DNA from 2 places in the Citrobacter koseri ATCC BAA-895 genome. Region 1 is predicted to be linked to the other one. Evidence: predicted binding sites of a transcription regulator. Region 1 holds the regulator's gene; the other holds the start of a gene.
What was found. The regulator LexA, encoded in region 1, represses DNA repair genes until DNA is damaged. The targets are predictions, from matches to a motif close to TNCTGTATGTACATACAGNA.
Positions count from the first base shown of each region.

Region 2: a site for LexA is predicted at 1,737-1,756, ahead of sulA (SOS-induced cell division inhibitor SulA). Genes of this name have one in related genera too.

Region 1 is NC_009792.1:3,601,202-3,605,632, forward strand. It holds gene dinF (MATE family efflux transporter DinF) at 1-1,130, opposite strand, end outside; gene lexA (transcriptional repressor LexA) at 1,426-2,034, opposite strand; gene CKO_RS16555 (diacylglycerol kinase) at 2,158-2,526, opposite strand; gene plsB (glycerol-3-phosphate 1-O-acyltransferase PlsB) at 2,697-4,431, shown strand, end outside.
Region 2 is NC_009792.1:1,945,541-1,949,971, reverse strand. It holds gene ompA (porin OmpA) at 1-850, opposite strand, end outside; gene sulA (SOS-induced cell division inhibitor SulA) at 1,206-1,715, opposite strand; gene CKO_RS08935 (TfoX/Sxy family DNA transformation protein) at 1,932-2,555, shown strand; gene yccS (YccS family putative transporter) at 2,524-4,431, opposite strand, start outside.

The DNA of each region.
Region 1 (4,431 bases):
GCCCCGATAAACATACCGTCCAGCAAATAGCACCAGACGCCCACCAACGGCAGAATCACCTGCCAGATAAGATAGCGATCGGCCAGAAGCTGAATCTGCGGCAGCGAAGTCAGCAGTGCGATGATGTACTCACCCGCCAGCACATAAACCAGCGCAAACAGCAGCGCCACAATTCCCGACTGGCGACACGCCGCCCGCCATACGTCCAGTAGCTGGCTGCCGTCCCGCGCGCCATAAGCCTGACCCGAATGGGCTTCTACCGCATAGGCAAAGCCGTCCAGCGCATAGGCAGTAAAGGTCAGCAACGTCATAAGAACGGCATTCACCGCAATGATATCGCTTCCCATACGGGCGCCCAGTACCGTGATTGCGCCAAAACAGAGTTGCAGCAGCAGCGAACGCAGCATGATGTCGCGATTAAGCGCCAGCAAACGACGGAAGTTCCCGCGCCAGGCCTGTTTCAACATACCGGGAGAGACACCGCGCAAACGAAGGACTTTGCGTACCATCAGCAGACCAATTAACAGCGTGGCATATTCAGCGATGACCGTCGCCAGCGCAGCCCCCTGCACGTTCATGTGCAGCCCCATAACCAGCCACAGGTCGAGAACGATGTTCAGGATATTCCCGACAATCAGCAGGATAACCGGCGCACGGGCGTACTGAACGCCAAGCAGCCAACCAAGCAAAACCAGATTCGCCAGAGATGCCGGGGCACTCAGCCAGCGGATCGCCAGAAAGCGTCTTGCCTGCTCCAGCACCGCTTCGCTACCGCCAACGATATGCAATGCCAGATCGATAATCGGCGTGCGCAGCAGCGCAATCAGCGCCCCCGCGCTCAGCGCCAGGATGAGTGGTTGCACCAACGCTCTCGCCAGCGCTTGCGGATTTTTCGCGCCAAAGGCCTGCGCCGTTAACCCGGTAGTGCTCATGCGTAAGAAGAGCAACAGCATGAAAAGGAAGCTGGTTGCGGTTGCGCCAATGGCAACACCACCCAGATAGACGGGGCTATCGAGATGACCAATAACAGCCGTATCCACCAGACCCAGTAAGGGAACGGTGATGTTGGAAAAAATCATGGGTAAGGCGAGGTGCCAGAGTGCTTTGTCAGAGGATGTGAAGAAAGGCATGCAGATGAGCCTGAGAAAAAGTCAAATAAACCAATCGATTAATCGCCGGATGGCGGCATAAATGCCTTATCCGGCCTACGGTACTATGGGTACATTTGCTGGATGGCGGCGTAAACGCCTTATCCGGCCTACGGTACTACGGGTACATTTGCCGGATGGCGGCATAAACGCCGTATCCGGCCTACGGTACTATGGGCACATTTGCCAGATGGCGGCATAAACGCCTTATCCGGCCTACGGGGATATTTGTAGGCCTGATAAGCGCAGCGCCATCAGGCGTTGTGCCAGCGCCTGATTACAGCCATTCACCGTTACGGATAACGCCTACCGCCAGTCCTTCGATGGTGAAGCTCTGCTCACGCAGGTCAACCACAATCGGTTTAAATTCGCTATTTTCTGGCAAAAGTTCAACTTTATTGCCCTGTTTTTTCAGGCGTTTTACCGTGACTTCATCGTCAATACGCGCCACAACCACCTGGCCGTTACGGACATCCTGGGTTTTATGCACTGCCAGCAGATCGCCGTCCATAATTCCGATATCTTTCATCGACATGCCGCTAACACGCAGCAGAAAATCAGCATTGGGTTTAAACAGCGAAGGATCGACCTGATAATGGCCTTCGATATGCTGCTGCGCCAGCAGCGGTTCACCGGCGGCGACGCGACCGACCAGCGGCAACCCTTCTTCTTCGTCCAGAAGCAGGCGAATACCGCGCGATGCGCCGGAAACAATTTCAATCACCCCTTTACGCGCCAGCGCTTTCAGGTGTTCTTCAGCGGCGTTTGGGGAACGGAACCCCAAACGCTGCGCGATCTCCGCACGCGTTGGTGGCATACCTGTCTGGCTGATGTGATCCCGAATGAGATCAAACACCTCTTGCTGCCTGGCCGTTAACGCTTTCATTCCGCCCCCTGGGTGTATATACAGTTATGCTGTGAGTATATACAGCTAAAGGTGATTTTGGAACCATAAACTGCGCAGAAAACAGGAGTTTTATACCGTTATGGAATCTTTATCGAAAAAACCTTAGCGGAAATGTGACCATAGCAGGAGACCCCAGGTCATCAGCGCGACGAAAATAGACAGCAGCACCGCCGCAGACCCCATGTCCTTCGCGCGACCGGAGAGTTCATGGTATTCAGAGCCAATACGGTCAACAACAGCTTCAATGGCGCTGTTAAGGATTTCAACAATCATCACCAGCATCACAGAACCAATCAGCAGTACGCGAGTAATGGCATCCACATCCAGCCAGCAGGCAATCAGCACACCTGCCAGCACGGCGATGCTTTCCTGGCGAAACGCCGCTTCGTTGACCCATGCGGCGCGAAAACCTTTCCAGGAATAGCCTGCGGCTTTAATGATTCGGGTGAATCCAGTGGTATTATTGGCCATTAAAAGAACCTTTTTGCATTATTAGCGTCAATGAAATTATATCGTTGGCCCGTATGATTCGGGCGACGGCAACGCAGCGCGAAGTATGACGGGATACACCAGAAATTCACCAGACTTTCTGATATCCTTGCAGCGCATTTGCATTATTAACCAGAGGCTTTACATCGTTTATGTCCGGCTGGCCACGAATTTACTACAAATTACTGAATTTACCATTAAGCGTGCTGGTAAAAAGCAAGTCTATTCCGGCAGATCCTGCCCCGGAGTTGGGGCTTGATACATCGCGCCCTATTATGTACGTATTGCCGTACAACTCCAAAGCAGACCTGCTGACGCTGCGCGCCCAGTGTCTGGCGCACGATCTTCCCGACCCGCTGGAGCCGCTGGAGATCGACGGAACGCTGCTGCCGCGTTATGTCTTTATTCACGGCGGGCCGCGTGTCTTCACCTATTACACGCCAAAAGAAGAGTCCATTAAGCTTTTCCACAACTATCTCGATCTCCACCGCAGCAATCCCGATCTGGATGTGCAAATGGTGCCGGTATCGGTGATGTTTGGCCGCTCTCCGGGGCGCGAAAAAGGAGAAGATAACCCGCCTTTACGTATGCTGAACGGCGTGCAGAAATTCTTTGCCGTCTCCTGGCTGGGACGCGACAGCTTTGTTCGTTTCTCGCCGTCCGTGTCTTTGCGCCGGATGGCTGACGAACACGGCACTGACAAGACAATCGCGCAGAAACTGGCGCGCGTGGCGCGTATGCACTTCGCCCGTCAACGTCTGGCGGCGGTCGGGCCGCGTCTGCCAGCCCGTCAGGATCTGTTTAACAAGCTGCTGGCTTCAAAAGCCATCGCTCGCGCCGTGGAAGATGAAGCGCGCAGCAAAAAAATCTCCCATGAAAAGGCGCAGCAAAACGCCATTGCGCTGATGGAAGAGATTGCCGCCAACTTCTCCTACGAGATGATCCGTCTGACCGACCGTATTCTGGGCTTTACCTGGAACCGTCTTTATCAGGGGATTAACGTCCATAACGCCGAGCGCGTTCGTCAGTTGGCGCACGACGGGCATGAAATTGTCTATGTGCCCTGCCACCGCAGCCATATGGACTATATGCTGCTTTCCTACGTGCTGTATCACCAGGGGCTGGTGCCGCCGCATATCGCTGCGGGCATCAACCTGAACTTCTGGCCGGCGGGTCCGATTTTCCGCCGTCTGGGCGCGTTCTTTATTCGTCGTACCTTCAAGGGCAACAAGCTCTACTCCACCGTTTTCCGTGAATACCTGGGCGAGCTGTTCAGCCGTGGTTACTCAGTCGAATATTTCGTCGAAGGCGGTCGATCGCGTACCGGTCGTCTGCTCGACCCGAAAACCGGCACGCTGTCGATGACCATTCAGGCGATGTTGCGCGGCGGCACGCGTCCTATCACGCTGGTGCCGATCTACATCGGCTATGAGCATGTGATGGAAGTGGGCACTTACGCCAAAGAGTTGCGTGGCGCGACGAAAGAGAAAGAGAGCCTGCCGCAGATGCTGCGCGGTTTAAGCAAACTGCGTAATCTGGGCCAGGGCTACGTCAACTTTGGCGAACCGATGCCATTGATGACTTACCTCAACCAGCATGTGCCGGAGTGGCGTGAATCCATCGATCCTATCGAGTCTATCCGCCCGGCCTGGCTGACACCGACGGTGAATAACATTGCCGCCGATCTGATGGTGCGCATTAACAACGCCGGTGCAGCCAACGCCATGAACCTGTGCTGCACCGCGCTACTGGCTTCCCGCCAGCGCTCTCTGACCCGTGAGCAGCTGACTGAACAGCTCGACTGCTATCTGAGTCTGCTGCGCAACGTGCCGTACGCGGCGGATTCTACGGTTCCTGCGCAGAGCGCCAGTGAACTGATCGACCACG
Region 2 (4,431 bases), 1.7 Mb from region 1:
CAACAGACTGAGCACGTTTTTCGGACAGACCCTGGTTGTAAGCGTCGGAACCGATACGGTCAGTGAAGCCCAGAACCACGACGGAACCGTCTTTCGGGTCCAGGTTGCTCAGCTGGCTGTACATCTGATCCAGAGCCTGCTGGCCTTCTGGTTTCAGCGTTGCTTTGTTGAAGTTGAACAGAACATCAGACTTCAGAGTGAAGTGCTTGGTCTGTACTTCTGGAGCCGGTGCCGGAGCTGGAGCAATCGGAGCTGCTTCTTCCTGCTGGCCGAAACGGTAGGAAACACCAACGCTCAGCAGGCCGTTATCTGGACGACCGCCAACGGTGTTTGCGTCGCCGATGTTGTTAGTCCACTGGTATTCCAGACGGGTAGCGATGTCACGCGTTACAGCGTACTCTACGCCACCAGCGAATACTGGGGAAACACCGGTATCGTGATCTTTGAAGCCAGTGTTGTTCTGAGCGTCTGCGCGCCAAACCATACCACCCAGACGGGTGTAGACATCCAGATCGTCAGTGATCGGATAACCCAGTTTAGCAGTCAGCTGAACGCCCTGAGCTTTGAATGCACCGTTTTGAGTGTTGCCTTTGTATGGCATACGACCTAACCAGTCGTAACCCATTTCAAAACCAACGTACGGGTTTACCTGATAACCACCGAACGCACCGGCACCCAGTTGGCTTTCATGGGTCGGGCCGTTGTTGTCGATCTGGTTGTTGCCAACATCATGGAACTGAGACCAGCCCAGTTTGGCACCAGTGTACCAGGTGTTATCTTTCGGAGCGGCCTGCGCTACGGTAGCGAAACCAGCCAGTGCCACTGCAATCGCGATAGCTGTCTTTTTCATTTTTTGCGCCTCGTTATCATCCAAAATACGCCATGAATATCTCCAACGAGATAACACGGTTAAATCCTTCACCGGGGGATCAGCTCAATAGTTACTCTACCGATATCTGCGGCTTATGCCGAGCACCCCTGGCGATGTAAAGTCTACAACGTAGTTGAAAACTTACAAGTGTGAACTCCGTCAGGCATATGAAAAAAAAAGGCTTGTATACATAATATTTAACATTTCCTGCTGAGAAATCGCTCAGCGAAAATCGCGGAAACCGCTTCTGACAAGCATTCACACACAAAAAGTATTAAGCTTCAGAGCAGATGAAAGAGCAGAAAAAAAATTCCAGGATAAATCCTAATTTCACTCAATGATATAAATTTGAGTGAATTTTTAGCCCGGAATGGTGTCTCGTGGCATGAGCGTGTGCGCTCACAGGACGCATGATAAATCCCATCGCATTTCCCTCATCTGCCGCTTGCGCAAGCCGGGTGTGTTCTTCTTCGCTAAGCTCATCCGCCAGCCAGCCGATAACGACGCTGTAGTTGCCCGTCCGCAATGCGCGAATCATCGACTCCAGCGTATGGCATGGAGAAAGTTGGCTGATCTGCATCACTTTTGTTAAAGGCAGCCCCGCAGATTGAACCCATTCCCGGCTCAGCTTTTGTTGCGGCGTCAGCCAGAGCTGCCAGCGTGATTGCTGACCTAATTGTTGCAGCAGCGGTAAAAGCAGTAATTGCGTCATCATGGGCTGGTCCTCGCGATAGACCACTTCGCTAATAAGCCCGGCGGTGGTGTTCTCTGAAGAGACGCGCGCAATGCTGCCCGCAGTGGAAGAGAACAACGAAGAACGATTTGCATAGCCTGAAGTGTACATAATCAATCCAGCCCTGTGAGTTACTGTATGGATATACAGTAACCCTGCCGCCAATAAAGATCAACCCTATTTTCGGAAACAAACTCGCAATTTTTATCTGTTGTCACCGTAAAAATGAAATTCATCTTGCTCACTGAGAATAAGTTGCCTATTTTCGTCATTAACGGATCTGTTACTGCAAATCATTCTTTTACTTTATGATTTAAAAGGGATTTTATGAAATTACGTTCCTATGACAAGATCTATAAATCACAAGAATATTTAGCCTCTCTGGGCACGGTTCACTATCGTTCGCTGTTTGGTAGCTACAGCCTGACAATCGAGGATACGGTGTTTGCGATGGTGGCTGAGGGAGAGCTATACCTGCGTGCCTGTGAGCAAAGCGTCGCGTACTGCGTGAAGCATTCCCCCGTCTGGTTAACATTTATGAAACGTGGCCGTCCCGTTATGTTGAATTATTACCGGGTGGATGAAAGCTTATGGCGCGATCAACAACAGCTGGTGCTTTTATCACAGTATTCGCTGGATGCTGCCATAAAAGAAAAACGTACCCGTTTTTCACAACGTCGATTGAAGAATCTGCCAAACGTAACGTTTCATCTGGAGAACCTTCTGCATGAGGCCGGAATTAATGATGAAAACACATTGCGGATACTCGGCGCAAAAATGTGTTGGCTGCGGCTAAGAGAGAGCAATAAGCTGCTGACGGTGAAAATTCTCTATGCGTTAGAAGGGGCGATTGCTGGCGTACATGAAGCGGCGCTCCCGGCGGTACGCCGCCAGGAGCTTGCTGAGTGGGCGCAGTCGCTTACGCCGGAGCACCAGAAGGCGACGGCGTGATTTGCCGCTGTAAACGACCAATCTCAGGCAGTAATGCAATGAGCAGGCCAACTTGTTGCACCACCAGGGGTTCTTTACTGTCTGGTTTTGGCTCCAGGTGCTGAATCCGCTCTTTCAGGCTTGCCAGCTCCTGGTGAACGCGCTGTTCATCGGCGGGTTGATGGTGAAGCGCATCATCGACATAACACACTGCATCATCCAGCAGCGCCAGGACATCCGGGTTGGTGAGCTGTTCGCGATGCGCGCCCAGAGCAGAGATATAGCTGGTAAAGGTATGATTGAGGCAGAGTAACCGGAACGCCGCCTCACGAGTTTCGGCAGTGACGTCGGGTTCGCTGGACATATTCGACACCACCGAGGCCAGCTCGGCATCACGGTTGTGGGCGTCACGGCGGGCAATGCGGTAGGCCAGCCGGTTATCCCGCCCCTGATGATACTGCTCAAGGATCGCGTCCAGGTAGCGGCAGTTCGCATCCGTGGCCCGTTGCAGGACACACGGCAGGTTACGAAAGCGCCAGTCGGGCCAGATAAAGCTGACGGCGGCCCACGCGATCGCACAGCCGATCAGCGTATCGATCACGCGCGGCAAGGCAACTTCGAAGCCTTCACCCAGCAGGTTAAAACAGAGTAGCACCAGCAGGGTGATGAACATCGTCGCATGGGCATACTGTACGTTTCGAAAAGCAAAAAACAGGACGCCGGTGATAACCAGCAGTATCAACTGGCCTTCAAGCGAGGGGACAAACCACAAGATTGGTATACCAATGGCGACGCCGACCAGCGTCCCGATGACCCTCAGCGCCAGCCGGTGCCGCGTGGCGTTATAGTTCGGCTGGCAGACGAACAGGCTGGTGAGCAGGATCCAGTAACCGTGAGTCATGCCGGTAATCTGGATCAGCGCGTAACCGACGCAGAGCACCAGCGACATACGCACCGCGTGGCGAAATAGCGCTGAATCGGGAGTGAAGTTACGGCTCAGACGTAGCCAGATATCACTGAACCCATGAGGACTGTCGTCGGCAAGCAGGTTTTCTGATTCGCTGCGCGGCATTGCCTGCGCCTGCTCGGATTCAATCGTCGCCAGTTGCGCATCAATCGCCCGCAGATTGGACAACAAAAAGCCCAGTGTTTTGAGTAAGTCAGCGGATGCTCCAGCGGCGCGCATACGTTCGAGCGCCGCATCAATATGGGTAAACGCGCGCTCGAAGTGTGGATCATGCTGATAAGGCGTACGCAGTAATATACAGCGTGAGAGCTGCATACAGGCTTGCCCCTGCATCGACATCAGGCGCTGGAAACGGAACATCACGTCGCTGTGGCGGAAATGATCGCGCAACGTCTGATACTGAATATGCGATGAGCTTGCACGCTCGTGAATATCCTGCGCGACAAAATAGTAGTGCAGCGTGCGGCGGGTTCCTCGTTGCCCCCGGTCGCCGCGTAAGCGGGTAAGAAGAGAGACTTTCGTCTGATTCAGCGTCGCCATCAGTTGTCCGTTGGCCAGCGCTAAATCATACAGCGGCGCCTGGCTTTCATCCTCGATATCCGGGTCAAACAAGCGCGACTTTAACTCCAGGTAGCGTGCCAGCTGTTCGTAGCTGCGCGCCAGATTATCCTGCAAGGGGCGAATCGGGAAGAGCAGATGCCCGGTCAGCGTCAGCAGGTTGTACCATACGGCGCCAGCAAGGAGCAGAATGGGCTGTTGATACCACTGGTCGTAAAGCGAGGTGCCCAGCATCGTGTAAATAGCGATAAGCAGCGCCCCGAAAGCAATGGTGGCGTAACGCTGCCCTAAACCGCCGAGCAGAATGAATCCGCTGGTAGAGAGCGTTAATCCAATCGCGAACAGCCACGGCCAGGGAAAGAGCAGTTCCAC